4 regions of the Bacillus sp. ABA4_010 genome follow, and region 1 is predicted to be linked to each of the others. Evidence: riboswitches for the same ligand, from Rfam matches in the RefSeq annotation. Region 1 holds a riboswitch; each other region holds the start of a gene.
The links. Region 1 has a riboswitch for cyclic di-GMP ahead of ACXAEO_RS09100 (response regulator). Riboswitches for the same ligand answer to the same signal wherever they lie in the genome.
Positions count from the first base shown of each region.

Region 2: linked by a shared signal. The riboswitch ahead of ACXAEO_RS07310 (methyl-accepting chemotaxis protein) and the one ahead of ACXAEO_RS09100 (response regulator) in region 1 are both predicted to bind cyclic di-GMP.
Region 3: linked by a shared signal. The riboswitch ahead of ACXAEO_RS13250 (ATP-grasp domain-containing protein) and the one ahead of ACXAEO_RS09100 (response regulator) in region 1 are both predicted to bind cyclic di-GMP.
Region 4: linked by a shared signal. The riboswitch ahead of ACXAEO_RS07500 (HD-GYP domain-containing protein) and the one ahead of ACXAEO_RS09100 (response regulator) in region 1 are both predicted to bind cyclic di-GMP.

Region 1 covers NZ_JBSWUN010000003.1:1,597,950-1,605,877, reverse strand. Annotated here, with positions in the region: partial or broken gene ACXAEO_RS09115 (serine hydrolase domain-containing protein) at 1-153, opposite strand, end outside; gene ACXAEO_RS09110 (hypothetical protein) at 341-769, opposite strand; gene ACXAEO_RS09105 (YcdB/YcdC domain-containing protein) at 862-3,075, opposite strand; gene ACXAEO_RS09100 (response regulator) at 3,435-3,809, opposite strand; cyclic di-GMP riboswitch class I at 3,900-3,988, opposite strand; gene ACXAEO_RS09095 (hypothetical protein) at 4,238-4,393, opposite strand; gene ACXAEO_RS09090 (permease) at 4,409-5,293, opposite strand; gene ACXAEO_RS09085 (ArsR/SmtB family transcription factor) at 5,354-5,677, opposite strand; gene ACXAEO_RS09080 (hypothetical protein) at 6,040-6,183, opposite strand; gene ACXAEO_RS09075 (DUF4083 family protein) at 6,214-6,540, opposite strand; gene ACXAEO_RS09070 (GerAB/ArcD/ProY family transporter) at 6,645-7,733, opposite strand; gene ACXAEO_RS09065 (hypothetical protein) at 7,772-7,928, opposite strand, start outside.
Region 2 covers NZ_JBSWUN010000003.1:1,240,894-1,248,821, forward strand. Annotated here, with positions in the region: gene ACXAEO_RS07295 (ABC transporter ATP-binding protein) at 1-123, shown strand, start outside; gene ACXAEO_RS07300 (ABC transporter permease) at 56-814, shown strand; gene ACXAEO_RS07305 (ABC transporter substrate-binding protein) at 846-1,853, shown strand; cyclic di-GMP riboswitch class I at 2,046-2,131, shown strand; gene ACXAEO_RS07310 (methyl-accepting chemotaxis protein) at 2,315-4,006, shown strand; gene ACXAEO_RS07315 (hypothetical protein) at 4,308-4,517, shown strand; gene ACXAEO_RS07320 (hypothetical protein) at 4,772-5,131, shown strand; gene ACXAEO_RS07325 (hypothetical protein) at 5,206-5,655, opposite strand; gene ACXAEO_RS07330 (cation-translocating P-type ATPase) at 5,820-7,928, shown strand, end outside.
Region 3 covers NZ_JBSWUN010000003.1:2,427,485-2,435,412, reverse strand. Annotated here, with positions in the region: gene ACXAEO_RS13265 (sensor histidine kinase) at 1-645, shown strand, start outside; gene ACXAEO_RS13260 (response regulator) at 645-1,553, shown strand; gene ACXAEO_RS13255 (glycoside hydrolase domain-containing protein) at 1,689-2,339, opposite strand; cyclic di-GMP riboswitch class I at 2,701-2,784, shown strand; gene ACXAEO_RS13250 (ATP-grasp domain-containing protein) at 2,995-4,173, shown strand; gene ACXAEO_RS13245 (methyl-accepting chemotaxis protein) at 4,170-5,870, shown strand; gene ACXAEO_RS13240 (NAD-dependent epimerase/dehydratase family protein) at 6,037-6,984, opposite strand; gene ACXAEO_RS13235 (UDP-glucose dehydrogenase family protein) at 6,981-7,928, opposite strand, start outside.
Region 4 covers NZ_JBSWUN010000003.1:1,277,582-1,285,509, reverse strand. Annotated here, with positions in the region: gene wecB (non-hydrolyzing UDP-N-acetylglucosamine 2-epimerase) at 1-40, opposite strand, end outside; gene ACXAEO_RS07515 (peptidoglycan-binding protein) at 185-1,048, opposite strand; gene ACXAEO_RS07510 (sulfite exporter TauE/SafE family protein) at 1,268-2,038, shown strand; gene ACXAEO_RS07505 (GGDEF domain-containing protein) at 2,116-3,189, opposite strand; gene ACXAEO_RS07500 (HD-GYP domain-containing protein) at 3,363-3,980, opposite strand; cyclic di-GMP riboswitch class II at 4,015-4,098, opposite strand; partial or broken gene ACXAEO_RS07495 (cache domain-containing protein) at 4,450-5,502, shown strand; gene ACXAEO_RS07490 (methyl-accepting chemotaxis protein) at 5,503-6,450, shown strand; gene ACXAEO_RS07485 (methyl-accepting chemotaxis protein) at 6,517-7,464, opposite strand; partial or broken gene ACXAEO_RS07480 (HAMP domain-containing protein) at 7,456-7,928, opposite strand, start outside.

The DNA.
Region 1 (7,928 bases):
TATCAATTTCACGACGGCAAGCCCGGTAAACGATTTGCTTAAAGAGCCAAGCAAAAAAGGAGTCTCGGTCGATACAACCTTTTTCTCTCCGCCTGTAACTCCCCAGCTCTTCGAATAAAAAAGACCGTCCGGCGACAAAAGTACCACCGCCATCCCTGGAATGCGATGTTCGTTCTTATATGACTCGATGTATTGCTCGATGCTCGCTTTCGTTTGTTGATTAGCGAACACGGAAGGCGCAGAATAGACAAGCGTCACACCGTATACAACTATGAGCAAGATCCACTTCATAACATATTTCATACTTTCTCCAGCCTTTCTTTTGAATACAGTGCGTATTCTATCGCATCTTCTTCACCTTCCATATGAAAACAGCCGGAATTGATAGTAAAAAGAGGAGCGGCAACCATGTCGTAAAGAGATCTGTCCAATGAAACGGCGTTTTGTGGATGTAGACCGCTTTTACCCATTCTCCTTCTTTTGCTTCGACGGCAATGACCAAGTGGCTCTCTATACCTTTCAACTCATAATATTTCGTGCCTTTTTTATAAAAGTTGGAAGCGTCACCATAATAGTCACCTGTCTGATCGTCAGCAGTCCGTTCGACTTCGCCTATCACTTCGCCGAGGTCTGTTTCCTTCACCTGCTCCTCGGTCACTTTATATACATGCCCGTTCCAAGAAACAAACGGATAGGCCCAGCTTAGCGCCTCGGCACGCCCTCCCCCGATGCATACAAGCAATAAACAGAGCGATATAATCTTCTTCATGCCAATTCCTCCATCTGTTGATGCACAAAAAAGAATCGTCACCTCCTCCCATTTTCATGATAGAGATGACGCTCCTTCTTTGTTCAGGCTTTCTATTTCACTTCGCCTATTATTTTCGCAAGGCGAATATTGGACACCGCGATATCAGCTAATGTTACTTCATGCTTCGGTGCGAAAACACCGTCTTTCGCTTCAAGCAAGCCGAACTTTTCAGCAAGAGCTACATAGCCTTTATACGATGCGTCGACTTCGGCTGCATCTTTGAATGGCAATGTATAAATATCGCTATGCTTAGCAGCTAAATCTAAGCCGAGTGCACGAACATACCAATAAGCAAGCTCTTCATTGGTCATTTTTTCATCTACTAAAAACGTATCTTTCGTCGTATCAATAATATGTTGCTGGGCTGCCAATTCGACGACAGAATATAACGGATGGTCTTTCGAAATGTTCGTAAACGTCGCGTTCTCTCTATATTCGGCATGTTCAAGCTCGTAATAATTGGCGATGGATTTCATGAGTACCTCGAGCGCTTCCCCTTTCGTCAGCGGGGTATCGGCATTAAAGCTGTCTGGATCGTCGACTTCAATAATGCCCATTTGAATGAGGTAGTTCAATTCTTTTTCAGCTGTTGGATGGGAAATCTCTACTCCCACTCCGCCTTGTCTCAGATCGTCACTTTGTGTCTCCCACTCGCCGGTCACGGCATTGTAATAATGGAACTGGTGGTCAAGGTCACGGGAATAAACGAGAGAATACATGCTCTCTTCCTGATTTGGATTCATATAGACAAGGTTGACCTTTAACGCATCTAAATAATCTTGCATTGCTTGTTCCTTTGAAACAGCCGTTTCGACGTTCGGCCACTCTGTGACGTTCGGTGAATGAACGCTATATTGCGAGATAGACCCATCGTTTTTCACAAACACATTCACTGCATCCCCAATGACTGGAAGACCGTTTTTCACTCTCGGGAACGAGAAGTGGAAGCCATCTTCGCGCGTCTGCTTGTCTTCACTGCTGATTGGATACGAATATTCATGAACCACAGACGGTGAATACTTTTTCATAAACGCGACCGCTTTTTCCATTGCCACGCTAGCTGTGACCTTTTTATCCTCTTTTTTCACCGGCCCGAACACATCTTCGGAAATGTCATAGAAATTGATGACTTCCCCTGTATTTTTATCAATTTCGATGCTGGACCCATGGCCTGAGTTACGGCTATGATACATGTAGTGCACGGAATAAACCGTTTTGCCAAGCATGTCATCTTCTCGTTCCGACACTTCTTCAATTTGCAGTTTGATATCATCATTTCCTGGCTTTAACAGCTTTTCAGCAATGGCCTTCGCCTCTTTTTCTGTAATTGGCTTCGCCGTGTCTTTCACCGGTGAAGCGGCAACCATTTTCACACTGCCCTTTTGAGGAAGTTTGTTCGTAAATTCCCCGTCAATGAGCCATTTTCCATTTTTCGCATGGATCGTGTTAATTGGCTTGTCTACTCCATACACAAGTTTGACTTGTGGTTCATTGTTTCGGAAGCTGTAGTCAACAACATATTGCAATGTGACGTCAAACTGCTTTTTCATTTGTTCGAGAGCTGCATCCGCACTCAATAAATCACGTTTTTCTTCATACGTCATTTTCTTTTCCGACGGTTCCCCACCGTAAAATTCCACAATCTCGCCGTTCCCAAGGACGCTAATGCTAACACTTTGTCCCATCACAGGAAGATCATTATGTAGTTTTTCAAACATGAAATGGTAACGAACCGGCTCTGTTAAATTCATGGACCCTTGATGATAACGTCCATTGTCAGTCATGACTCGATACGAACGATCTGGCGCATGTGCTTTTATAAATGCTTCCGCCGTTTGAAGTGCCTCTTTTTCTGTTACTTTTGCTGGAAAAAGAGCGTCTTTCGTATCAGCTGGAGAGTAATAAAACGATTGAAGCTCTAAATCTTCCCCGATGAACTCAGCACCGCCGTATTCTGTTTTGCTTCCAGACTCTTTATGAAATGAAAGATGATAACGGACGACTCCTTCCTCATCTTCCATATAACGATGCCCTGTATCAAAATAGAAATCTTGACTCACTAAATGGTCAAACTTGCCTGGAAACCATTTTTTTAGCTTTTGGATTAGCATTTCTTTCGTAACTTCTGACTCTGTGCTTGCCACCATAAACATCGGCTTATCCTGTGCCTGCAAGTTCATCTCATTCGCCAACGCTTCCGTCGAAAAACCTCCGAATGCTAAAGCTGCAGATAACGATATAACACCTATTTTCTTACTCTTCACTTGATTTCCCCCTCTTTCTTTCTTTACACACTAAATGGTAACATATCCCATAATTAAAATACCATTTTTTTCTATAAATTTGAAAGAAAAATAGAACAAAAGGTCTCTTTATTCCGCTACATGCAACTATTAATCTAGGAATTTCGACATGATGATTGAATAAAAGATAAAAGCGTTCAAAACGAGAAATGAATATCCACTTCCTGTTTCGAACGCTTTTATCAAGTTGCTATTTATACACTATATATACTTAATAGAAAAACGTCACAAGAGGTTCTTTATCCCTCCTAAATGATCATTCAAAGGTTAGAAAATTCGGCATCACCACCCTTTGGTCATACCGAATTTTCTAAATCGATTTATATAGCAGCCGTTTCATATTTCAAAGGCTGCAAAACAAGCTCTAACATGTCAATATGAGGTTTGACTACAAAATCCGCGGCACCAAGTTCAATGGCATCCACAATAATTGACTGTTGGTAAAAAGCCGAATAAATAATGACATTAGCTAACGGATTCATCGTTTTAATTTCTTTTAGTACCATTAATCCGTCCACTTGCGGCAAAATAAGGTCGAGTATGACGAGATGTGGAGCAGATTGCTTATAGTATTCGATGGCTTCTTCTCCATTACTAGCTTCCAAAATTGTGTAGTATCCATTATTCCATAATATATCTTTTAATCTCTTTCTCACAGGTAAACAATAATCACAAATAAGTACTGATTTGTTCAAAACATACTACTTCCCTTTCTTCATAAATTAGGCAAATGAGAACGGAGTCATATTGTTCACGTAACAAAATGGCGAAAAAAATTCCTCCATTTCGGCAACCCGGCCACCATGGTAATCGACATTACTTTAGGTCCGTGGCTTTGCGTCTCCCACTTTCGTGAAATTTGCCCTAGTAGTATATTATCATAAAAATGTAAAAAGATGTCGAAAAATGTATACCAGAGGAAATATTGTCAGATTTAATCCATTTATGTATAGTTAAGCAATTAATCTAAGCATACGTAATAGACAATACTGTGTAAAGCCAATATGAGTATATAAGCAAAAAGAGCTCCTAGATGTCCCGAAAAAAGAAGGCTAGAAACAGTCGTCATTTTCTTCCCTTCTTTTTTCAGATTTGATTAGGCCGCTCTGTTCAACTGAAAAGATTATTCAGCTTTCTTCTCCTGTTCTGATTGTTCTTTCTCACCCTCACAACCACTCGCTTGCTCATCGGTTAATGCAACTTCTTCAAATACAACGTCGCAGCAATCTTTTTTAGGCTTTGAGAATAAATTTTTAATTGTACTCATTTTATTGATCATTGGTTTCACCTCCTTTTAAAGAACTGTTTGTACGATAAATCCAGTTGTCATCGCCACCATTAAAATGGACACTACAAATGCAGCCACTAACTTTGGTTTAAACAATTTGTTCAATAACACAACTTCAGGTATACTCGCTCCCGCTCCTCCTATCAGAAGGGCGATAATAGCTCCAATTCCCATCCCTTTACTGACTAATGCATCCGCTATCGGTAAAATGGCTTCAGCGCGAATATACATCGGGATACCAAGCACAGCCGCAATCGGAATCGTCCATAAATGGTCTCCTCCAGCGTATTGGACAATGACATCTTGCGGAACAAAATCATAAATAAACGCTCCGATGAAGACGCCAATTAGTAAGAAGGGCAACACAGGATAAAAGAATGACCATGCATCTTTAATGGCTACCTTCCATTTCGGTACGTTTACATGATGACTTTCGTTGTGCCCTTTTCTCACCCTTACATCTCTCACAGAGTTTTTAAATCCTAAAGCATCCCATACAACGCCAATCAACATTGAAAATAGTGCAATGATTACTATGTAATAAAGCATCAATTTCCACCCAAGCAACGTCCATAACAAAATGACAATAACAGGATTTAATAATGGAGAAGCAATTAAAAATGACATCGATGGTCCAAACGGCGCTTTCGATGATAATAGCCCTGCCAAAATCGGAATGGTCGAGCAAGAACAAAACGGGGTTAAAGCACCAAGTCCTGTCCCATAAAGATAACCGCTCCATCTATTAGGCCGCTCAAGAACCCGTTTAATTTTGTCCTCTGTTACCTTTTGCTGCAGTAAACTCACTAAAAAGCTAATCACTATAAACAGCGCCGTGAGTTCTAGAAATAGGATGAGAAATGTTTTGAAAAAATCTAAAAAAGTACTCATTGATTTCCTCTCCTTCTTTATATCAACTTTTTTTGATTTAATAGATAAAATTTTTTCCCCTCAATCTCTAGGGTAAAAAATACAGCACAACTCTGGTGAAAGCATTGCTTTTACCTCTGTATCGTTTAGCTCATAATAACTCCAGGTGCCAACCTTTTCTCGTTGAATCAATCCTGCATCTAAAAGGATTTTAAGATGATACGATAATTTCGACTGAGGTAATTCGGTAAGGTCGATTAAATCACAAACACACGTTTTTCCTCGCTGATTGAGTATATACAAAATCTTTAAGCGAAGTTGATCTGCTAATGCTTTAAACTTCATCTCATAAGCGTCAAATGAAATTGACTCCCCTTTATCTGGTGTAAAATAAACCGTCCTCATAAACGTCTCCTCTCTTACATCAATTTTTTTTGATTTAAAAATCACTACAACCCCACATTCGAGGTGCGGTTAATACATCAACTTTTTTTGATGTAAACTCATTATATTCCTCGTTATCTAAAACGTCAATCAATAAATCAACTTTTTTTGATTTATTGATTCTTCTATTTAAAGAACTGTTGAAAAAGGCCGTAACTAATCAACATGATGCCAATGACACATAAAAGATAGGTTACTCCCATCAATGGATAACCGAAAATCTCTAAAAATGGATGGCTTTCTTTAATGGCATTGATTGGCGTAATAATTTAAAATGAAAACACTCCTCTCGCCAGTTGCAAAAAGAGTTTATATTCATGAGGCTATTGAAAGAAAGCAGTCCAAATTACGGCGATGACGATAATGCCTACTACAATGGCGCCGCCGATAGTGGGACTGCCGTATAGGGAACGATTAGAAAGATCATCTGTTTCAATCGCACTTTTCTCCTCTTCTTTATCGCTCATCCTTTCCCCTCCTTAGCCAGACATCTATTCTTAGTTTTTCCTTTCGCTCTCTTGATTCTCCATAACTTTATCCAGTTTATCTTCAATCCTTTTTAAAGCTTCATTTCGATCAAATTGATTCTTTAATAGCCTTCTAACAAACAAAAACAACGACAGAAAAAACAAAAATATTAATGAAAGCATCATCAATTGAACGACTACATCACCAACATACATCATCATCACCTCATCTACTGACAGACAACACTCTGCTGTTATACAAATTTTACCACAACATACTTTCCAAGTTAAGCCATTTACGCATGCACTCAAAAATTCCCCGTTAAACACCCACAAAGAAAAAGCCGTCCAGAACACCGCTTATCTCCAGACCGCCTTTTATCAAGCTTACGTTCATTTCTCTCAGACTAAATTCCCCGTAAAACTTACCTTATTTCTTCTCGCATTACACCAACTTCTCTTTACACCGTAACCCTTCGCTTCCGCATCCAAGCGATAAACAGCAGCAGCAGCGGAATGATCGTTTGCATGAAAACGCCGTAAAAGGGAAAGACCACCACATCATAGCGCCCAGCTTCCATCGCGCTCGGAAACGACCAAAAACTGAACTCGACAATTAAAATGCCGATTGGCCACACCATAAGCCGGTAATCTGAAAGATTGAGCCATTGAGCGGTGCTTAAAACAGATGCATAATAAAAAACAGACAGTTTGACAAACACGCCTAATATCCAAGCAGCCATAATAAGAGATTCTAAATGTTCAAAGAAATCAGCGAGACTCACATAGCGCGTCACGTTCATGAGCGGATACACTTTTGTAGCTGTCGTTGTTCCGAGTACAAACAAAACGGCCATATTGATTATCATTAATGTCATCATAATAGCAAAAACCGTTTTATTCCCAGCCATTCTTCCTTTTTTTCTATTTGTGATAAAGGGAAGCAGAAACGTCATGAGAAAAATTTCGCTAAACCAACCGGAAGGCACGATGGCTCCTTTCAAAGAAGGACCAAGCCCATCCTCCATGATTGGCAATACATTGTTGACCTCAAAATCCGGCATCAGTAAGAAAATAATGATGATAACAGGAATGAGAAAAAACGGTAAAAGCAATTCAGCCATTCTTCCTAATACTTCTACCCCTCCGCGAACGACAAAGGAACAAAGAAAGATCATAGATCCCATAATGACACTAACGGGTGTATGAACTAAAAAGGAGTCCACTACAAATTCTCCGTAGCTTCTGAGAATTTGCCCTGTAACTGGAATAAGAAAAATTAAATATAAAAAACCGAGCACTTTTCCTGCAAATCGGCCGATAATATGCTCGCTGAACTCGATGATGGTCTTGTTCGGATAAAGCTTATGCAATTCATACACAATATACACCGTTATATAGCCGAAGACGGAAGCCCAAATCGGCGACAGCCATAAATCATTTTGCGCATATTTCGCTGTAATGCTCGGCACACCGAGAATGGCTGTAGCGACAATAGCAGGGTAAATCATCACAGCCATTTGAAGGGAAGAAATTTTGCCATTTTCCATCATCTTTCTCCTTTCCACAACTCTGATAGAAGACGATATCATTTTTCCATAAACTGCCCAAATGGCTTGAAAATCGCTTCAATTAAGGTCACAGGTCCCGGCATATGCGGAAGGTCGAATATAGACAGGGCCAAACCGATAAAAAGCAGCGTCACAAATGCGGCTTTGTCTTTTTTAGCTTGTTGTTTCATTTTC
Region 2 (7,928 bases), 360 kb from region 1:
GTGCTGTCCATCTTACAGGAAGAAATTGAAAAAGTGCTGAAGGAGGAAATGGGGGATGACTACAGCTTTAAGACGGATCATCTTCATCGCAATCATAGCGGCGATATGGGAAGCCACATCTAAATTTTCAGGTCTCCCGTCATTTATGTTTCCAAGCTTAACTCAAGTGTTTGAAACATTGTTTAACGGTATCGTCAGCGGCCAAATAACAGGGGCCATTTTAAAAAGTCTCGGACGCATTGTGCTTGGATTTGCGATTGCGATTATTACAGGTCTTATTCTCGGATATTTCATTTGGCGTTATAAGCTGGTCGAGGATACACTCGGATTTATCGTCACCGCTTTGCAGTCTATTCCAAGTATTGTTTGGTTTCCACTCGCTATCATCTGGTTTGGGCTGAATGATTTGTCCATTTTATTCATCGTCACAATCGGGGCGACGTGGACCATGACCGTTAATGCCACAAGCGGGTTTAAAAATGTTCCGCAGCTCTATCAACGTGTCGCCAAAACATATGGTTCAAGCGGTTTTCACTTTATCCGTACCGTCATTTTACCTGCTTCCGTTCCACAAATTATTTCCGGATTGCGAATTGCCTGGGCTTTTTCCTGGCGTGCATTAATGGCCGGAGAATTGCTTGGTGGGGGCGGCGGACTTGGTCAGCTGCTGGAAATGGGAAGATCACTTGGACAAATGGACTTAGTGATTTCTGTCATGATCATCATCGCGGTTATTGGAACGATTGTTGATAATGTCGTGTTCTCCCGTTTAGAACGAAATGTTCAATTAAAATGGGGGATTAGCCAACGTTAAAAAATATAGTCATATAAAAGGAGAAACAAACATGGGGAAAAAATCATTAGTTGCGCTGCTCTTATCCGCTTTATTTATTGGAATTTTGAGCGGATGCGCCCAATCGTCAGGAACAGAAGGAGAATCATCGGGAGAAAAAACGGTCAAAATCGGCTATTTTCCTAACTTGACTCATATTGCGACAATCGTAGCGTTAGAAAAAGGTTATTTTACAGAGGAGTTTGGAGAAGAGGTAAAGCTTGAAACAAAGACGTTCACAAATGGCGGATTGTTTATGGAAGCAATGGCGACAAAAGCGATTGATGTTGGAACAGTCGGTCCTGGTCCTCTATTAAACTTTTACGTAAAAAATCCAGAGTACCACTTAATCTCAGGAGCGGTTAACGGCGGAGCTGTTCTCGTAGCAAGTGAAGCAGCCAACATTAGCGATTTGAAAGATTTAGACGGAAAAAAAGTAGCCATTCCAGTTATCGGAAGCACACAGGACGTTATGCTTCGTAAAGCGCTTCAAGACGTGAACTTAAAGCCAACGACCAATGGAGGCACCGTAGAACTTTATGCAGCAGCTCCGGCTGATACGACTTCACTATTCATTCAAAACTCGGTAGATGCAGCCGCAACGCAAGAGCCGTGGGGCTATGTATTGGAAACACAAGCAAAAGGAAAGCTTTTGCTGAACTGGGATGAGTTTGCTTGGGGGAAAGAATCTACGAACACCGTTGTAGCCGCAAGTAAGGCGTTTAAAGAACAAGAAGAATATGTCGCTGCGTATTTAAAGGCACATAAAAAAGCAGTAGACTTTATCCAAAGCAATCCAGAAGAAAGTCAAACGGTTGTGATGGAACACTTAAAAGAATTGACTGGAAAAGAATTGAACAAAGAAGAAGTATCAGCAGCATTATCACGTTTAGAAGTCACAACAGACGTGAACGAACAGGTTATTCAAGAAATGGCTGATATTAGCCAAGAAGCAGGTTATGTTCCGAGCAACAACATTGAAGGCATGATTCAGCTGCAGTATTTAGAAGGATTGAAATAATCATTTTCTAAATCGATCTATATAGTTCGTAGAAAGAAGGGCATAGGTTAAGAGACCTGTGTCCTTTTTTCTGTTATAAAAATAGGACATTAGATTTTCTACTTGGAAGAAAAGCGTTAATTTCTATACAACTACGCCTTATTGTAGTAATATTCTAATAGTCTATAAGTGAGAAAAATGATTGAGTGAACAATTAAATATAGGCAAACTATCTTAAAGGATAGGACGCAAAGCTACAGGGGCTAATGTCTCAATGACAACGCCAGCCAGCTGCTCTTTTGACAAAGATTCCTTTAAACTGCCTCTCATTAACGGACGAAGCAGTTTTTTTATGTTCAAACGTAACACCCGGTCATTGGATCGCAATACGTCCTGCGGGGTCTCACAATAAAAGGCAATAGTATAACGGGCGTTCATTGAAAAGTCGGCACCACTTAAAAGTATTTGGAGGTAATAAAAAGATGAAATTAACAATCAAGAAAAAGCTCATTAGCAGTTTCCTCCTCGTCACTCTTATTTTTAGTTTGGCATCTTTTTTTTCTTATAAAAATGCGAAAGAGATGAACGAGTCTTACGATTATTTATTAGGAACAGTGGCAGAGTTGCGGTCTATTGCAGAAGAAATTCATACGTATACAGCTTTGCAAATCGGTTACTACCGGGCCTATATGCTATATGAAGAGGAAGAATATCGAGACAAGCTCAATGAAGCGAACGCCGTAATTGATGCGTTAGTTGAAAAAGGAAACGAGATTGCTACATTACAAGAAACAAGAGATCGGCTGAATGCTATCGGCGGATTGAATGAAGAATTCCGAGAAACGACTAACCGCACTATAGATACAGCTGGAATCGATAAAGAACAATCGGTTGCTCAAGGGTTAAAAGAAATTGTCCCAATTAGCAAAGAACTGACAGAAAACACGGAGTCGATGAGCAGTTGGCTGAAAAACGATATTATGATTCCGCGAGTAGAGGAAACGAAAGAGCATTCTGCTGATGTGTTAACTCAAGTGATGATTTTAAGCATCATCGCTTCATTAATAGCGATAGCCAATGGATTCATTAGCTCACATTTAATTTCTACCCCCATTATTAAGTTGAATGAGGTAACGAAAAAAGTAGCAGCAGGTCAGTTAAATGTTGAAATGGTGCGTATTAAAGGGAAAGATGAGCTATATGATTTAAATGAATCATTCAAGCAAATGACGGAGCATTTACGTGAGATGATTGGAGGAATTGCGGCTAATTCCGATCAAGTGGCAGCTTCTGCGGAGCAATTAAATGCAAGTGCCGGCCAGTCCAACCGAGCAGCCGAAACTGTGGCCGCGGCGATTCAAGAAATTGCTGGAGGGGCAGAAGCGACGACATTAAGACTTGATGAAAACTCCAAATCTCTGAAAGAAGTGCTTGAAGGCATTGTCCAAATTTCTCAAAGCTCTGATCAAGTAGCCCGTCTATCGAACGAAACAACTGTTGAAGCGGAAGAAGGCGGACGATTTGTCGAGAAAAATTTAGAACAAATGCGATTTATCCATGAATCAGTCAGCCGTTCGAATGAAGTGATTTCCAATTTATCTGAGCGTTCGAAAGAAATCGGCTATATATTAGATGTCATTAGCAACATTGCCGCACAAACGAATTTATTGGCCTTAAATGCAGCGATTGAAGCGGCAAGAGCAGGCGAACATGGAAAAGGTTTTGCGGTTGTAGCGGATGAAGTCAGAAAACTGGCGGAGCAATCACAGCAGTCCGCTCAAAGCATCGCTGACTTAGTGAACATCGTGCAAAAAGATACAGAAGAGTCTGTTGCAATTATGAATGAAGTAATGGAAAATGCGAAGCAAGGTGTCGAAATATCAGAAGCAACATCTAATAAATTTGTTCAAATATTAGGCAGCACAAGAAAGATAGCACCACAAATCGAAGACGTAACGGCAACGGTTCAACAAATGTCAGCAAGCCTCCAAGTGGTGTCACAATCAGCGTCTGAAATCTCAGGATTAGCGGAGATGAATGCATCCAGTTCTGAAGAAGTCGCTGCATCGACAGAAGAGCAGTTAGCATCGATGGAAGAAATTGAAGCATCGGCTCAATCGCTTGCCACGATGGCAGAAGAATTAAAGGCCCTTGTGAACAAGTTTAAAATTTAATCCTATGCTTTTCTAAAAAAAGAGCTGTCCAATAAGTCCTAAATCCTTCATCAAATAGTTTTTTCTGTTCCATATGAAATGGATCGCGTATCAAAACCTGCAGTATTCACGAATTTTCGTCACGATCCATTTTGAGGGGAATGTCTGAAAAGAGGTTGTTTTTTTCTCTTTTCAGACATTCCCCTCATCTGTTTCATTGTGTATAGGCTCATGTTATAATTAAGAGCTTTAGAATGATTTCTAAATGAACGGATGCCGAAGAAAGCCTCCGCAGACTTAGAGAATATGGAGGTGTAACAAAATGAATAAACGATGGACAATCGGTAAAATTAAAGAGTTTGTTGAAAACAATTCAGACAGTAAGTTATTAACGACGGAATATCACGGTTTTTCTCAAAAATTACTTTTTAAATGTTCATGTGGAAGTAACTTTGAAAAAACGTTTAAGAAATTCAAAGATAATCACCAGCGTAAATGTGACGTATGTCAGCCGCCAAAAGCATCCCGCTAATCGCACAGCCAAAAACGAAACGACCATTTCTCTACAATAGAGGTTGGCGTTTCGTTTTTTTGGTAATCCCGCTTTTATATAGGTTCACCTTACTCATTCCGCACATCTTCATTCAAGCGAGAAGCATTACCATCATTGATGCAAACAACTTTCTAAATCGATTTATATAGAAGGGGGTCTATCATGGAAGATTCATTCGGTTATAGAACTCTTCTTTTAGGGCACCCTATTAAAAATAAAAGGAGGTTTTCTTTATGTATCGAGGCGCATCATTTTGGTCAGGTGTTGTATCGGGAGGAATTTCCCAACTAGAGGATACCCAATCTTATATGAAAAGGGAATTGACGACGTCTGATTATAGTGTACATACGACACGTAATGTAACAGGGGCCATTGGCATCATGGCAGGTATGGAGTATGGCGCGGTATTAGGAAGTGCCGTTCTTCCTGGGCTTGGCACAATTGTCGGTTCTTTCCTTGGCTTCATGGTCGGCAATCGTGTCGGAAGCTATGCAGGATATCAAGTTGGCAATATCGTCTTTAAGCAAGCTCCGTTATTACTGACAGGGCATGGCGGTACACAGCTAAAGCTGGCGGCTAAAAGTGAGCACTAAGTTTCCAACCGTATGGTCCTACCGTAATATTGAAAGTTGGGCCAGAGCCTTTCTTCATGGATGAACCAGCTCCATTAGTGAAGCTGGTTTTCGATTTCATTCAGTTTATTTCGAACGGTCTCGTCATTTAAGACGTTGTAGGGAGCCATTGCTTCCGGTGTTGGGGTATCTTGAGAGGGAATGACATCATCGAATATGTTTCGGAAGGTATGTTCCGCTTTTTTACTCGCTCCCTTAACTTTTTCCACTCCTTCTTCAAATCCGGCTCTAAGCGATTGAGCTTCGTCTGAAAGAAGCATATGCTCTTTTTCAATCCGTGCTTCTTCCATAAAAGAACCGAGTTGCAAACGCATGCCTGAAGTCATTCCTTTCATTTGATCTCCAAGCGCTAAGGCTGCTCCTGCTCCTTTGACCAGCAATTTTTTTGTCCCGCGTCGAGCTTCAGGTGATAGCGCGAGAATGAGTGTAGCAGATGTAATCGCAAGCCCCACTGGATTGCTGAGGGAAAATATTTTTTTTAACATGTATCCAAAACCTCCTTGATATGTACATTCATTTTTACCTAATCTTGCTTATTTTATCCTTCAAAAAAGAACTCACTTTGAATAAAATACCGTTTTCTCGTTCAAAATAGCTCCTATACCCAATAAACACATTTATGGAAGACATGACCGAAAGGGGGAGGGAAATGGAGACAGTTGTAGTCAAAGAGAGATTTTCCCACATCATTCCGGGAAGGATTCGGCTTGAGCTGTATGGATTAAAAGGAAATCCGGAAACGGCCCGCAAGTTTGAACAAATTTTTTCAACAATTGAAGGCGTGACAGTCGTGTCAGCCAATGCGAATACCGGAAATATTTTATTAATGTACAATGAAGAACAAATCCAACCGGACGTTCTGTGTTTGTATATTCAAAAATTTGAAGAAGTGTTATGGAAGAAAACGTTAGGCACTTCCATTGATACAACTTCCCGTGAAGCTGAAGAACATGCTGAGGCAAAAAAACAAGTCGAAGTTGTAGAAGAAGCCTATGCAGAAGCGGCGGCCGCATCGGAAGCTTTTTCTCCATCATTCAACCCTGCTTTCCTGAAGGCGATGCCGGCTAATGCTAGGCAAAAAGAGCAGGTTCCTTTCGGACTAGCTCTCGCTGTCGGTGGTCTTGGCGTACTTAGTATGAAACAATTATTCAGGGGGAGATCGGCATTAGCACGCCATCCGCTCCCTTTTTTCATTAGCGGTTTTTTAGCGATTGGTACTGGATATCCAATGCTGAGAAGGGGACTGAAGCGGCTTGGAGAGCAGGGGAAATTGAACATGGATTTATTGTTTGGTGCCGCCGCTTTAAGTTTAGCTCTCATACGTGAAAATGTCGTCGTCTTAGCAGGAATCAGCATTTTACAATATTTAAATTGGAAACGGCGGCAAAGCGGTGCCGCTTCACTGCTCGACCAAGATTATGTATCGCCAGAACTTGAAAAATATTGCAAGCGAACGACAGCATGGGGGGTAGCAGCAGCGGGAACAAGTTTTTTGCTAACGAGAAACCCCTTATCGCCGTTAGCGGTTTTACTAGCGGCTAATCCACGTGCTGTTCTGACGTCGACTGAATATACGTGGAAGCAAGCCGATTATGTAGCGAAAGAAAATCATCAATTCCTGCCAGAAAACGGCTCGATGTATCAACTATCTCGACTAAAGGGAATGGTTTTTTCACATGCGTCATCTATGTTGGAAAACGGCGAATTAAAAGAAGAATGCGTGTCTTTTTTTCAAAAAATCCGCCCGGGAACGAAGCTTGCCTTTTTGCATCAGGAACAAGAAGACATCGGGCAACTTCGTAAACATTTGCGCACAACGTATCACCTTGAAGTAACAGAACTTGATGAGGATTTCCCAAAATCAAGAGAAGAAGTGTTGTTCGTCACAGACAGTAGCGACCCTTCACATGTTCAAAACATCGTCTCTTATTACCCGTCTGTTTCGATTTCACAGCTAAAAGAGCTGACAAAAAGCTATGTCATTGCTGGAGAACTAGAGCGGATGGTGAAAAGGAATGTCAAAGTGTCTTCCGTTTGGAATGTTGCGGGGACGATTATTTCTATTCCATTATTCATTAGTGCGCCCATTGTTAATTTAGTATCGGACGCATTAACACTCAAATTTTTATCAAAGTCTAAAACATGGACTGAACAAAAGCTGAAGCCGGCAAAAGAAGCAAGCAACGCTGGTCAACATGACAGTCTTCCGTGGCATGCGTTAAATGTCAACGACGTAACGGAGGTACTACATACAGACTCGGCACTCGGACTCGGCGACCATCAGCTTTCTTCTTTATATGAAACATACGGAAAAAATGCATTAAAGCAAAAGGAAAAGCCTCATTGGCTGAAAAGCTACCTTGGTCAGTTTAAGGAATTTCCGACGATTATTTTAGGCACAACCGCGATGTTAAGTTTAGCAACCGGTCATTTGTTTGATGGCTTGGCGATGTCGGCTATTCTTCTTGCAAATGCAGCGATCAGCACGTTGCAAGAGCGGAAAGCGGAACAAGCAGTTGAAACGATGACACAGTTTATTCCACCTCATTGTGTTGTCATTCGCAACGGTGAAAAAGTAGATATTTCAGCTGAACAATTATTGCCAGGAGATCTCGTAGAATTGGAAGCGGGCGACCGCGTACCAGCTGATTTGCGCATCATTCAAGGCTGGAATTTAGAAGTCAATGAATCGGCGCTTACCGGTGAATCTTTGCCGATTCCAAAAAATGCGGACGCTTCTGATGAAACAACCGCTTTG
Region 3 (7,928 bases), 830 kb from region 1:
GATATCACACGAATGTGCTATGATTTTTATCGGAAATTGAAATTGGTAGAAGTGGCAAAAGATGAAGCACAGACGGCACTGCAAATTGCCGGCCTCATCCATGAAATTAAAAAGGATAACGAGCGTATTTATGCGGGACTTTCTAAGCTCATATCATCTGAAGATCTACAGGATTATATGAAGTTGGAACAGCTTGGAAGTATTATGTTTCGATCAAATGAGCGATATGCCGAGTTGCTTCAAAAAGAGGTTTCTTTTTCGCTTCACGTTAAGGGTGTTCATCCTCCATACCACGTATATAGTGTGCTGTCATTAATCAATAATTTATTAGCCAATGCCGTGGAAGCGATTGAGAAGGAAGGGCATGTTAGTCTGGATGTGACACGTAAAGGAGAAATAGTAGAATTTCGCGTCAGCGATAACGGCTCTGGCATCGCACCGAGATTAAAGGAAGTGATTTTTACAGAGGGCTTTACGACTAAATTTGATGAAGATGGGAATTCTTCAACTGGTATTGGTCTGTCGTATGTAAAGCAAACAGCCGAAAAATGGGGAGGGAAAGTTTGGCTGAGAGATGATTATAAAGAAACGACATTTGTATTAGAAATTCCAGTAGATTCAATCATACAAAGGGGATTAGGATGATGAATTATTTTATTGTTGACGACGATCCCGCGATTCGGGCTATGCTTACTGATCTCATTGAAGATGAGGATTTAGGAAAGGTTGTAGGTGAAGCGGAAGATGGAGTTTTTATCGATCATAATTTGCTTCTTCTTAAAAAAGCGGATGTCGTTTTAGTAGATTTACTTATGCCAATAAGGGATGGTATTGAAACCGTTCGCATGCTCGCGCCGGACTTTATAGGAAAATTTGTGATGATTTCACAAGTGGAAGCAAAATCATTAATAGGCGAGGCGTATAGCTTAGGGGTGGAGTACTATATTACAAAACCGTTGAATCGCCTTGAGATTTCAGGTGCGTTAAAAAAAGTGAATGAGCGAATATTGCTCGAACAGTCCATTCGAGGTGTTCAACAATCGTTGAGCTTATTTACGAATCGATCGATCCTTCCGTTTCAAGAAAAAAGTATCATAGAAGCAGGGCGCACTTTAATTTCCGATTTAGGAATGATTGGAGAAAGCGGAAGTGAAGACTTAATCAAAATTTTGGGCTTTCTCCAGCAGGAAAAGCAAAGATTAGGGAGTGCCTATATTTTTCCTTCTTTAAAAGAGATTTTTTGGGGGATTGCAGTAGACAAATTGGGGAAAACAGCGGATGATAGCGACATTCAGAAAGAAATGAAAGCTTCAGAGCAACGTGTACGCCGGGCTTTGTATCAAGCGCTCATCCATATCGCTTCCCTCGGCTTGACTGACTACTCGAATCCAAAATTTGAAGCATATTCCGCTACGTTTTTTGACTTTTCCGAAGTGCGTAAGAAAATGCTGGAGCTGGAGAATAAAAACAAAACAGCGAGTAATCAGAGCCGAATTAATATGAAAAAATTTATTCAGGCACTTTTTATCGAAGCAAGACAGCTAGTGGAATAAATGAGTTTAGTTGATGGCCCAAACTTGCTTTGTGTACCATGGACAACTGATCCGTACTTTAGTATCGCTCGTGACGTCCGCTTTCAAGACGCTGTCTGAAAAAGGAGGATGATTCCATTTCAGACAGCCCTATTCTTAATACAAGTAATCTAATAATCTCCGATTCGCAAGGTTTGTATCGACTGGACAAATCGAAGAATCTCTTCCATATTGCCAGAGCCAAACATTGGCTTTGCATTTTGGAGCAGCTGGCTTAAAAGCTGGAGCGCGCTGTTCTTTTGTTGTACCGGGTCTTGGCATACAGCTCCAAAGAATGGTTTGCTCGGCGACGAGTGGATTATTTTGAACGGCTTCGCAATAAGCAGCTGAAAAGGCTCCTTTGACCGGATCTTGATAGATGCCAGGTCGATACCCGCTCGGATACATCGCCTCTACCCATCCCCGAATCCATGCTTCATCTACTTCAAAGTAATCCTCAATATTTGCGAATAGCACTTTATTTTTAGGAATCCCTAGTCTTCGTGCGTGAAACAGTGTGTTGACGGCTCGAGCTCTTCCTTCGGTATAGCCTACCGCTTCCTTTAATTTGTTATAGATAGGGACGACTTTGATGTCTCGATTTCGGAGAAAGGTAATCTCTGATTTTGTCAAACCATCTGATACGTTTGAAATCTCAGTCAAATAACGCCCCCAATATTTCGGATAACCGAGCTTGTTTTTGACACAAGTAAATAACTCTTCCGTTACTTTTGCCGCCGAGTCGACACCCCATACCACTCTTACCATTTTGTCACCTCCGCGATAGTAAGTCGAACCTCCTTCATGTATATGATAGAACAGTCTGGGCTAAACCTTCTTTCATTGATATAAATCGACCTAGGACATTCGACATCACTAAAGAGTGGTCATACTAAATGTTCTAAAGCTTTGAGAGAAAACTTAAGTTGTCTGAATCAATGATGGTGGTACTTCTCGATTGAATGAAGAGGTGTCGAATTATGCAAGTAAATCTATATAAAACAATATACCTATGAAAATAGTGGTGAATGTCGAATTTTAAAGAAAAAAATCCAGTTATTTGTAGAAAAATGTAGATATTTATTCTTATTTATACTAAGATAGTCTTGTGTTTCATTTCATTATTATTTTCCGATAAAGGCAAACTTGTTGAAAAGCAAGGACGCAAAGCCACGGGTCTAAAGCGTGATGCAATGGCAGCCGGGTTACCGAAGAAGCTGGAATACATTTTGTTGAACAATGTATGAATCCACTCTTTTTCGGAGTGGTTTTTTTATGACAGCAAAACCCCGAGCTTAAAATTGGTGAACAGAAAAAGTGTTAGGCGGAAAGTAGCGATAATGAAGGGATGCCAATGCTAATCGACTCGCAGCAACGATGAATCCGAATTGAATGTACAATCAGCTAGGAAAGGAATGGTTATATGATTATCATTAATGAACAAATTATTTCACCCCTTTTAGTCGAAACGTTAAAGAAACTTGAAATTCCTGTGTTAAAAGAGGAAACAGATAAAGAGAGTTCAAGTGAATTATCCGGCTTACGCGCAGAAGATTTTTTCACTAGATGGAATGATCAACAACGTTTGCTAACGAATTCGGAGAGTTGTTTAACTTTACTTGAAGCGAATGCACCTGATAGTAAGCAATATCTGTGGTCAAAAACGTTGAAAGATAAAGGGGAACTCCGAAGTCTTCTTTCTAACATATATCCTGATTATTTTTATAAAGTGGTCGGTATTGCTGAGCTGTTTAAACTGGACACAGAACGTATTCCATTTCCAGTCGTCATCAAGCCAACGATGGGCTATTCAAGTGTCGGAGTTTACAAAATCAAAAATGCAGACGAATGGAACCAAGCTCTTGATAAACTCCATGCCGATTTTATTCTTTCTCAAAATGTTTACAATCAAAATGTCATCAATGGGAATCATATTTTAATCGAAGAATGGATTCAAGGCGACGAGTATGCAGTAGACGGTTACTTTGATCATGAAGGAAATCCAGTGATTTTGAACATGTTTAAAAGGCAATTCAAAGACGAATATGATACGTCTGACCGGATTTATTTCACCTCGAAGGAAGTAATCGAAGAGATTCATGATGATATTCTTTCATTTATGATGAAATTGAAAGAAGTTGTTCCTTTAAAAAATTATCCAGTTCATTTTGAGATCAAGAAGCATAGGAGCCGTGTTGTGCCAATTGAAGTGAACCCGTTGCGTTTTGCAGGAGCTGGAACAACGGATTTAGGTTTTTACGCGTACGGATGTAACGTATATGAACATTACTTCCTTGGAACAAGTCCTGATTGGAAAGCTGTGATGGAAGAAATGGATACAGCTGTTTACAGCTTCTGTTGTGCAGAAATTCCATCGAATGTTTCACAGTCTCTTGTCGAGAAGGTAGATCATAGCGCGTTTAAAAAAGAATTCACACATCTTTTAGAATATCGGGAAATTCATGCTCAAAATGATCGAACATTCGCGATTGTTTTCTTTAAGAGCCCTGATTTACAAGAAAACAATAAAGTGTTACAGCTAGATTTGACGCAGTTCATTCAAATGAAGCAATTAAAAACTTTTCAGGAGAAGAACCGATGAAAAAAATTCCCTTGTTACATCCTAAAACGTCGATTAAAGCACAGCTTGTTGTTAGTTTTTTAGTCCCTTTTCTTATTTTTGCACTTGTAATCGGTGGCTTCTTAGGAAATGTTATGAATTCTATTACAAATAATCATGTATTATCTCAATTTGATAATAGACTGCAAGAAAATGGAAGGACGTTAGCTGGGGGACTGGATAGTGACTTTATCGAGCAGGTAATGGAAAATCCTGAGGAATACGGTAATGACTTAAAGCAATACTTAGATACTTTCATAGAAGCACGCAAAGGTATTGAGTATGTGTATGTGTTATCACGGGTAAATGGTCAAGATGTGATAGTGGCGTTGAACGGCAGTGAAGATTTCATGGTTGAATCGCCTTTTACAGCTGATCAAAAACAGTCGTTCGAGCAAAAAAGCGAAGTGTCCAGTGATATTTATGAAGATAAGTGGGGAGTACATAAATCGTTTTTCCTCCCAATTGATAATGCCGATGCTATTATCGGAATTGATATGGATGCAACCTTCGTCATGGATTTGCAAAAGCAGATGATTTTGTATCCGTCTATTTTCCTTATTGCGGCTGTAGTACTTGGCGGTCTTTTAGCGTTTTATATTGGAAACCGTATTTCGAGTCCTATTAAGCGTTTAGCGGACTTTGCGAATAGTATTGCATCAGGAAATTTGAGTCACGAGATTAATATAAAACGTGATGATGAAATTGGATTATTAGCGGCCAGCTTCGAAGAGATGAGACAAAATCTACAGAATATCATTGAGAGCGTAAGAGAAAAATCAGAAACTATCAATGAAACGAGCGATACTCTTCTTGTGTCATTTGAAGAGTTAGAAGGAGCATCTCGTCAAATTGCGACCGGAACAAACGAAGAAGCACATGGAGCGGAAGAAAGAGCGAAGCATATCGAGTACATCTCGAATATGACTACTGAAATGTCTGCAGCTATTGAAGACATGGATCAACAAACGAAACAAATTAAAGAATTTACGCATCATACGAGTGAACTGTCTGAAAAAGGGTCTGAGCAAGTGAATATTATTTCAGACCAAATTAATAAAATTAAAAACAATGGAGCAGCGACGAAAGAAAATCTATCGGCATTAAATTATAAGTTAGAGCATATTAACAGAATCATCGATTTAATTCGGGATATTTCTGCTCAAACGAATTTATTATCATTGAACGCTTCCATTGAGGCTGCACGTGCAGGCGAAGCAGGAAAAGGATTTTCAGTTGTTGCCCAGGAAATTCAAAAGCTAGCTAATCAAACGGCTTCTTCTATTAAAGATATTTCAGATACAATCAATGAGATTAACAAACAAACGAGCAAAGTTTTAGAACTTAACGAACAAGATTTTGAAGACATTGTCAGAGGGGTAGAAATTGTAGAGGATAATGGCCGCCTTTTCAATGAAATTTTTGAGTCGGTTGAACAGCTTAAAACGAGATCTGATATCATTTTTGCAAGCTCTGGAAAAATTGCGAAAGCATCGGATACTGCTCTTTCTTCTATTCAAGAAATTGCAGCGATTACTGAGCAAAGTGTCGCGACGACCCAAGAGATTGCCGCGGCTGCTATTCAGCAAAACAACACAGTTGAAACATTGAAAGAGCAAAATAAGCAACTGAGAGATGTAGCGAACGTTCTTCAAGATACCGTTGGGAAATTTAAATAAACCAATAATTCCTAACGAACAAAAAAGAGCAGGGCTGTCGGGACATCATCTCGTCCTTAACAGTCTTGCTCCAATGAAACCCGTCAATTATCCTGCAAAATCAAGGATAAATTGACGGGCTTTTTGTTGAATAGATATGTTGAATCATATGCACTGCTGAAGGCGGTTATAGCTGGTAGACAGCTCGGATATACTCAATCTCACGGGCAATTCCTTCTCGTAAGGTGACATGTGGGTTGTAATGGAGCAATGAGGTGGCTTTCGAAATGTCGGCCCACGTATGCTTTGGTTCTCCGCTAACTTTTGGTGAGTAGTGAACATCGGCCTTTTTACCAGTTAATTCCTCGATGATGGCAATCACTTCTTGCACAGATGCCCTCTCTTTTCCTCCAATATTAATAGTTTCTCCTATTATGTTTTTAGCGGAAAGAACAGAAGCAGTCCCTGCCACACAATCGCTAACATAAGTGAAATCCCGTGATTGCAATCCATCACCATAAACCGTTAAGTGCTGTCCCGTTAAGATTTGATTAATAAAGCGATGAAAAGCCATATCCGGACGCTGTCTCGGACCATAGACCGTAAAGAAGCGGACAATGACGAGCGGGAGTCCGTAGCTATTATGATAAACTTGGCATAAATGCTCTCCTGTTAATTTTGTAATGCCATAAGGAGAAAGGGGAGATGGGCATGATTCTTCTGTAACTTTGCCGCTTTTTTCTCCATATACAGAAGAGGTAGAAGCATAAATGAATTTTTTTAATGGCTCACTTTTAGCAGCTTCTAACAATCGCTGTGTCGCAACAATGTTGTGTGTAACATATGGATCAAAGTCTTTTCCCCAGCTGGACCGAACACCAGGCATGCCTGCCAAATGGTAAACAGCATCTACCCCTTTTAATAAATTGTGTAAATCAATTGTAAGCAAATCTTGTTGAATGAGTTGAAAACGCGGGTGGTGAAGAAGAAGCGAGAGGTTTGGTTGTTTTAAGTCAATTGAAGTGGGTCCTGTAAACGTATCAATCCCAATTATGTTGTTTTTTTCATCTTCGAGCAGCTTCTCACATAAATGCGAACCGATAAAACCTGCAGCGCCAGTTACAACAATGTTCATAGCTGACCCACTCCGATATATGTGAAGCCGTGCTCTCTTACCGTTTCAGGGCTCAGGCAATTTCTAGCATCCATGATGACAGCACCGTTCATCTTCTTTTTCAGATTCGCAAAATCTACATTCATAAATTCGGGCCAGTCTGTGGCAATAATAACGCAGTCAGCGTTTGTTACGGCTAGTTCTAGGGAGGCATGCTGAGTAATGCTTTCTTTTAAAGAGTCCGGCAACATTGCTTTTGGATCGTACGTATGAATATGACATCCAAGTTTTACGAGTTTTTCCATTAATCGAAGGGCAGGAGAATATCGTGTATCGTCCGTTTTTGGTTTGAAGGCAATGCCTAAAACGGTAATCGTTTTTCCGTTTAGCTGTTCGAAAGCCGCTTTTAGCTTTTTGATATATACATCTACTTGTGTCCGGTTTACGGTTTGAACCGCTTGTAAAATAAGTGGAGTGACTTGTTTAGAGAGGGCGCTATGTTCAAGTGAATGAACATCTTTTGGAAAGCAAGACCCGCCGTAGCCGATGCCTGACTGAAGAAAATGTGGACCAATTCGAGGGTCCGTGCTGATGCCTTTCACAACGTCATTGATATTTACGCCATATTGGTCGCAAATTCTAGCAATCTCATTAATAAACGAAATTTTCGTTGCAAGAAAAGCATTAGATGTATATTTAATCATTTCAGCACCACTTAAGCTTGTTACGATGTAGGGAGCCTCCAATCCTTTATACATTTCCTTTAAGACAGGGAGTGAAGTATTGTCCTCTTTCCGAATTCCAACCACAATTTTATCAGGGTGTTCCATGTCATAGATGGCGGTTCCTTCTTTTAAAAATTCAGGATTTGACACAATGTCGAATAGATGAGAGGGAACACCTTTAGCAATGAGTGTATTGTAAATCCATTCATTCGTACCAGGTGGCACTGTACTTTTCGTAAT
Region 4 (7,928 bases), 320 kb from region 1:
TAATCTCAGGGCGAGTTCCTAAAATCGTTATGACTTTCATTGTGTGCGCTCCTTACTTAAGTTATTTCTGTTCAGCCAGATACTGCCCTCCTCTCCTTATACTGTATGCTCTCCCGTATCTGTTGCTATAGGCGAATCTATTAACTTTCCATTCTGACTAGATTCTCATAGCAGGCCTTTTCCATTACCCTCTTTCCTTCATCTCGTTATATATTTTTACAATCGTCTCCCCATAATCCTTTCCTGGAACGGCCCATTTTCCATTCAATGCTTCCCATGTTTTGGCGCTTCCACGTTTAACAAATTTGAACCGGGGATCAACAAGGGGCTCCCCTGAAGGTAATGGCATCGTTGTGGCATAGGCGAATAAATGCTGCAAATGGGCAAGCACCCCTTCTCTTTCCGTTTTGAAGCTTGCCCCCCTGTTTTCAGAACTGGTTGCTCCCAATCCGGCAAAATTATGTTGGGTTCTGTTTACGGTACCGGTAAAACGAAAGTAATTGGTTTCAAGCAGAGATTGGGCGAATGCAACATCTCCTCTAATCCCGTAAAGCTTGCCGAAATCGATATAATATTTCCCTACTAGTGGTGCATTAGGATTGATTCTCGTAACGAATTGATTCAATTGTTCAGCGGATAAGACAGAAGAACCTATAATGGAAATGTCTTGTGTGAATGGACTGACCACAGTAATAGGTTCTGGAATAATAGCTACGTCAAACCCAGCTTTCTTGGCCTGTTCTTGAAGCTTTTCTGCCCGTTGCTTATCTTGAAAGACCCCAATTTGGACACGATATTGATAAATTGGAAGCGGGTTCGGACCATTTGGAACTGGAGTTTCGTTCTCGTTCGCCTTCTTTGCCATTGCCTCGTTCAGCGCCTTTGTCGTTACAGGTCCAACAATCCCGTCGACCGTGATTTTCTTGTTTTGTTGAAACTGTCGAACTGCCTTTTCAGTTAGTGGTCCAAATATCCCATCGATTGCGCCATTGTAAAACTCTAACTCTTTTAAATCTTGCTGTAATTTAATAATGGTTTCCCTCCGCATATTGTCATACCTCCTGTCATATATACTAATCTATGAAAAGAGAAACAAAGGAGTATAGACGAATATGGGAGTAAGTGAAAATTGTTTATCATATGATGCCATTAGCTGAGGCAATCCGTTTATAAAATCATACTGTGATAATGAGGATTGAATCTTGGAGTGAAAGTCTTATTCTCGTTTGAATAAAGACTATCTTTTAATAAAGACAGGAGAAATAAGATGAGCATCGAGATTACCATCATGGGATTACTCGTCGGCTTTCTCGTAGGTCTGACAGGAGTCGGAGGAGCCGCACTATTAACCCCCGTATTAATATTCGCAGGGATTCAACCATCCATTGCGATAGGGACGGATTTTATCTACAATTCCATCACGAAGCTATTCGGAGTAGTGCAGCATTGGAGACAGAAAACGATTGATTTTCAATTAGTGAAATATTTGGCATTGGGAAGCATCCCGAGCTCTGTTTTGGCCATTGTTAGTTTGTACGCCTTTCCACTGTTCCAGCAACATCAAGAGCCCATTTTGAAGCATGTACTTGGATATGTATTGGTATTGGCAGCAACTTCCATTATCATTCAAGTTTTTTTCAATAAACGTTTCTTTTTTAATCGCTGGCAAATGCAGCCACTCTCTCAAAAGCGGGGATTGACAATCTTCATTGGGGCTGCATTTGGGTTTATTGTTGGGCTGACTTCTGTTGGGTCTGGATCGTTATTTGCCATTGCCATGTTGTATGTATATAAGATGAACCCTGTTCAATTAGTAGGCACTGACATTGCCCATGCGTTTCTTTTAGTGACTGTTGCAGGGCTGATAAATGCCGGACTTGGAACCGTTAATTATGTGCTAGCAGCTAATTTGCTGTTAGGGTCCATTCCCGGTGTCATTATAGGGAGTAAGCTATCTGCCAAGGTTCCAGCGAAACCGTTAAGACTAGCCGTGGCTGTGCTTATTTTCATGAGCGGATTCGGTCTCATTTTAAAATGAAAAGAACGTTACCGAAACCACATGAAAAAAGGAGCATTCTTGTGATAAGAAGCTCCTTTTTTTATGGATTTTTCTAATTATAATGCCCATACTTGATTGCGACCGTTTCGTTTCGCCTGGTAAAGGGCTTTGTCCGCTTGTTGGAAAATATCCTCCCCTTCTATTTTGACACTGCTAGGAAACGTTGCGGTTCCAATGGAAATCGTAATATGGATCGTTGACTGATCAGGCAAGATAAAGTCATGTATTTCGACTGCCTTGCGAATTCGTTCACCAATTTCTAACGCATGGGCGGCCGAACAATCAAGAAGCAGCACACTAAATTCTTCCCCGCCGTTTCTTGACACAATATCAAACGAGCGAGCAGTTCGAACGAGCACTTCTCCTAACTGTTTTAAGACTTCATCTCCACCAGGATGGCCGTATGTATCATTGACTTTTTTAAAATGGTCAATATCGATTAAGAGAAGTGATAGCTTTTCATCCTTCTCTTTCGACCGCCTTAAAGCCTCATTGTACAAGGCATCAAATTGGCGGACATTGTTCAAGTTCGTTAAGTAATCAGTCGTCGCACTTTTTTCGAGCTGCCAAAATAGTTCATTCGACTTTTCAATATATTCGGCCGTCATATAAATAAATAAACTGCCAATGAAGGAAATGCCGACTTGAATCGGAAAAATCTGCCACACTGTTTCTGCATCTAAATTAATGCTTAAGCCAATAAAAATGAATATTAAAGAAATAAAGCATAGGAGCATCATTCTCGGGAGCCTGTTCATCTGTAATCGTACCGCCAACGCACAAATCAGCCCTGTTGTTAAAATAATTGCCGCCCCAGTAATGGCCGATTGACTCATACCAAATAACGTAATCCGGGTAATCGCGATGACAATGCTCGAAAGAACCGCTGGAATCCATCCGACATAGGCTGCTGCGGTAATCGGAGCTAAGTGCCGTAAATCGACCCTCGTTTCCTCGTTGACCGAGATGGCAAAAAGCATGACAATGATGCCTAATACCCCGAACAACCCACCTGACCATACGGCATAGGCTTGACTATGTTTAATCGCTGTATATTTTTTCGACCAAATTCCTGCAAGAAAAAGGAACGTAATAAAAATGCATATATTGACAAAAAACTGGGCCAACATCCCGGCTTCCTCCTAAAAAGAGTCTCTTAATTTCTATATCTTTAGCTTAATTCATATATAAATTGATCTAGAAAATTCGACATAGTCAAAGAACGGTTATGCCAAATTTTCTAGACCTAAGCGGATGTCACACTCAAACATTCAAAGGGTACACGAACCGCTTCAAGATTTTTCTAAATGGATGGATCTAGTTGCTCCTTTTTCACCATATGGATGAAGCGATCAACTAAGTTGCGGTCATAACATGTTCCGGCTAAAGCCGTCAATTCTTTAAAAGCCTCTTCGCTTGTGAGCGCTTTAGAATACGGACGATCGCTCGTCATCGCCTCATAGCTGTCCACAATGCGCAGCATTTTGCAAAATAGCGGAAGTTGGTCATCTGTATATTTGTAAGGATACCCGGAGCCGTCTATGTTTTCGTGATGAAGTGACGCAAACGTTGCGTCCACACCACAATCGTCTAAAAATTTCTTGATTAAAACCTCTCCGTATAAAGGATGGTTCATCAACTCGCTCCATTCCTCTGTTGTCAGTTTCGTTTCCTTTTCTAAGATAGCAGAAGAAATGTAGAGTTTGCCAATATCATGAAGAAGGATAGAGTTAATCAATCCATTTCGAACTTCTGAAGAAATATGGAGATGTTTGGCAAATTGAAGAAACAGTACGGCGGTATTAACAGAATGAATATACGTATGAAAATCATGCTCCCTTAAGGCTTGTAGTAAAAAAGAGATTCGTTGATTCATAGAAAGAGTAGAAAGACGATGTTCCAGCATAAAAGCCGTTGTCATGGCAAGTTCCTCCTATACGAAAAGTAGTAGTGATTGAGGATTAGCCGGTTGCACCACTCGCTCCGCACAGCCTAAGTGCCCATTTAACGGCCTATGCATCAACGCTTTCTAATCTATAAATGTATTATCTTTTATATCGGAATAACGAGACATAATTAAAGCGTATTTAAAAACATATGATTCTTTAAATAATCTGTTATACAAAAATATTAAAAGAAAGCTCCTTAAATGTCCAATAAATCCCTCTTGATTTTCCTTCTTTTATTTATATAGGTTCCCTGTAATCATTCGACACCTCTTCAGTCCATCGAGAAGCAGCACCATCGTTGATCCAGCCCGTTCTTTTGGGTATGTCGAATTTTCTAGATCGATTTATATAGAAAAATCTAAACTGAAAATTTCAATTTTTCTTTTGAACTTGTAAGAAATCTTGGAAAAATATATAATTTTTTCTTGCAACTACCATCTTATGAGGAGGACTACTATGAAACGAAGTTTGCAAAAACAAATCCTTTACCCGGTTTTGGCTTTGCTTTTTATAACAGGCATCGTCTTAGCCGTCATTAACTATAAAATGAGTGTCGACCTATCTGTGGACCAATCGACCGAGCAGATGAAGACGGCATTAGATCAGGCCGACCAATTAGTCCGCATGTTTCTCGATGAACATGAGCGAGATTTATTACAATTAACGAGTATGGATACCATTGAAAACTATGGAAACAATCCGGCGGACTCGCAAGGAAACGTGCTGTCTCATTTTGAACGCTTCCATGAAGCCTCTCCTAATCTATTAAATAGCTATTTTGCAACCGAAAAAAACGACATGCTCCTTTACCCTGACACCGAGCTTCCAGAAGGATACAAGCCGACAGAAAAAGACTGGTATAAGCGTGCCGTTGCCAGCAATGGAGCTGTCATTTGGGAAGAACCATATACGGATATTGCCACAGGAAAAACCGTTATTACGGCACTTAAAGCGGTTATAACAAATGAACAAACAATTGGTGTAGTCGGCATTGACATTGAGATTAACCACCTCTTCGAATTAATTGAAAAAATCAAATTCGGAGACACCGGCTATGCGTTCATGGTTGATAAAAATGGTAATATGATGGCACATCCTGATTCATCCGTGCGCGGAAAAAGTGTATTAGATGAATCATACTATCAGCAAATGCAAAAAGCTGGCAAGGCAGGAGTCGTCTATTATACATATGAGGGAGATCAAAAGCTTTTAACGTTTAAAACGGATGAGAAAACCGGGTGGAAACTCGCGGGAACGGTGAAAATGGATGAATTTGAAGCAAGAGCGGAAAGTCTCTTGTCCCCGCTTGTCATCACTTTGCTTGTGATTGCCCTTCTTGCTTCTATTCTTTCCTACTTCTTCGTCCGAAAGATGATGAAACCGATTCGATCGCTTCAACATGCGATGGAAGAAGTTGAAAAAGGGAATTTGACGGCTCAAACAGACGATAGTCGTCAAGATGAAATTGGGCAGTTGGCAGCAAGCTTTGCCAATATGACAAATGAAATGAAAACATTAATTAGGCATATTCACAAGTCTTCTGAACATGTCACAGATGCATCGCAAACGCTCATGGCAAGTGTGCAGGAAAATACGGCCTCAGCGAATGAAGTGGCGGTGACGATGCAGCAAATTGCCAGCGGCGCTTCTAATCAATCAGAGCTGATGGAGTTAAACGGAGAAATGATGGCATCTTTAAGTGAAGAAGTGCAAAAGATTAAAGAGCAAAGTCATGATATACAGACAAAATCAATGGACATGATGCGCGTTGCCCAGTCAGGTATTCAAACAGTCGACTTACTCGATGAGCACTCTCAAAAAACGAGCAGCATGAATGAAAAAATGATGGAAGTCACAGCGAATTTAAGCAATCGTTCACAAGATGTTGGGAAAATTGTCAATACGATTAGCGGCATCGCCTCCCAAACGAATTTGTTAGCGTTAAATGCAGCAATTGAAGCAGCTCGTGCTGGTGAACATGGAAAAGGATTTGCCGTCGTAGCGGATGAGGTGCGAAAACTTGCAGAACAAACCGAGAATGCGCTACAAGAGATTGCCAATATTATTGAGCAAATTCAGCAAGAAACCGATATGACCTTCCGTTTAATGCAGGAAGCAAACGGTGTATTTCGTGAGCAAAGCGAAATAGTCGTTCAAACGGAACAAGCATTTACTATGGTAAACGAAACCATGCTTCGGAATAATGAACAGATTCAGCAAATTGTGGGCAACATTAACAGAATTGCTTCACAAAAGGAGCGAATCACATCGAACATGGCGCAGATGAATGCCATTAGTCAAGAAACAGCCGCTGGAACGGAACAAATATCGGCGTCCATTCAAGAACAAACCGCTTCGATGGAGCAGTTAAGCAAGCTTGCCTCAGAACTGGAGAAATCTTCTGCGAACATGGCCGAACAGCTTCATCGTTTTCACATTTAAGATAGAATGAAAAAAGGAGGAACCACAGCGGTCCCTCCTTTTTTTCATACACAAAGTTATCACAACCTACATTTTAAACTGCTTAACTGTCTGTTCTAAATCAGTGGCCAATTCGCTTAAATCTTGAATGGACTGGGTAATTTGTTCAATCGATGACAACTGCGTATACGCAGATTCAGCCACTTGGTTCGCGGCGGCAGAGGCTTCGCTTGCCATGCTTGCAGATTGTTCCACAGAGACTGTGACTTCCTCCGTACTAGCAGACATTTGTTGAGAAGTAGCCGCTACTTCTTGAATTTGGAACGTTACTTGTTCGATCGACATAAGAATATGTCCAAATGCTTCCTCTGCAGTGTTCACTACTTGCAGGCCGCTTGCCGCTTTTTCTTCTCCTTCTTTCATGACAGCAACAGCTTTATGTGTATCACTTTGTACAGCCATAATTAGCTCGGCAATTTGATGAGCGGATTGCTTCGAATCTTCTGCTAGCTTCCTTACTTCATCTGCTACCACCGCAAATCCGCGTCCATGCTCTCCCGCTCTTGCCGCTTCAATCGCTGCATTTAACGCAAGCAAATTCGTTTGCTCGGCAATTTGAGTAATGACCTCAATAATTTGGTCAATTTGTTGCGAATGATGTCCGAGGAGCTTTACAAGAGAACCACCTTCTTGTACAGAATGGCTAATTGATTGCATTTGTTCAATTACATCGTGTAAAACGGCCTGTCCTTCTTGCGCATTTTTCGACGCTGTAGAGGACGAATCAGATACGGAATTGGCGTTCTCTGCAATCCGCTGCACCCCTGTTGAAATTTCTTCCATCGCCCGTGCCGTTTCTTCCGCATTTGTTAGTTGTGTTTCGGAACCTGCTGCCACTTCTTGAATAGCCGCTGTTACTTCTTTCGTCGTTTGCGCCGTTTTCTCTGAATTCACTTGGAGCTGTTCAGCAGCATTGGTTAAGTGCTGTGCGGACTGATGAAGTTTACCTAAAAGCTCGCGAAGCGAATGCAGCATATCATTGAAACTTGTTCCTAATTGGCCAAGTTCGTCATTCGTCACAACTTGCACTTGTTTTGTTAAGTCCCCCTTGCTGACTTCTTCTGTCACGGCGGCCATTTGTCTAATTGGTTTCATAATAGAACGAATCACACCGTAGGCAAAGAAGGCGCTGATAATGGTCATAACAACTATGACAATGAGCATTAAGTTCAAAATTGGTTCTGCGGTCTCTTTCGCATCTGACTGATTCATCGTCCCTGCTACTATCCACCCCGTCGTCGGATTTGTCGCATATAGCACTTGCTTTAATGTACCGTCATGCTCATAGGAAACTTGTCCTTGATTGGCTGTTGTGAGAGAATTCACGATTTCAGAAGGCAAGTCACTGCCAGGTTCAGCTGTTGGGTGAAAAGCAATTTTGCGATTTGTATCCAAGACGAATGGATAACCGTTCTTTCCGATTTTCGCCGTTGAGATCG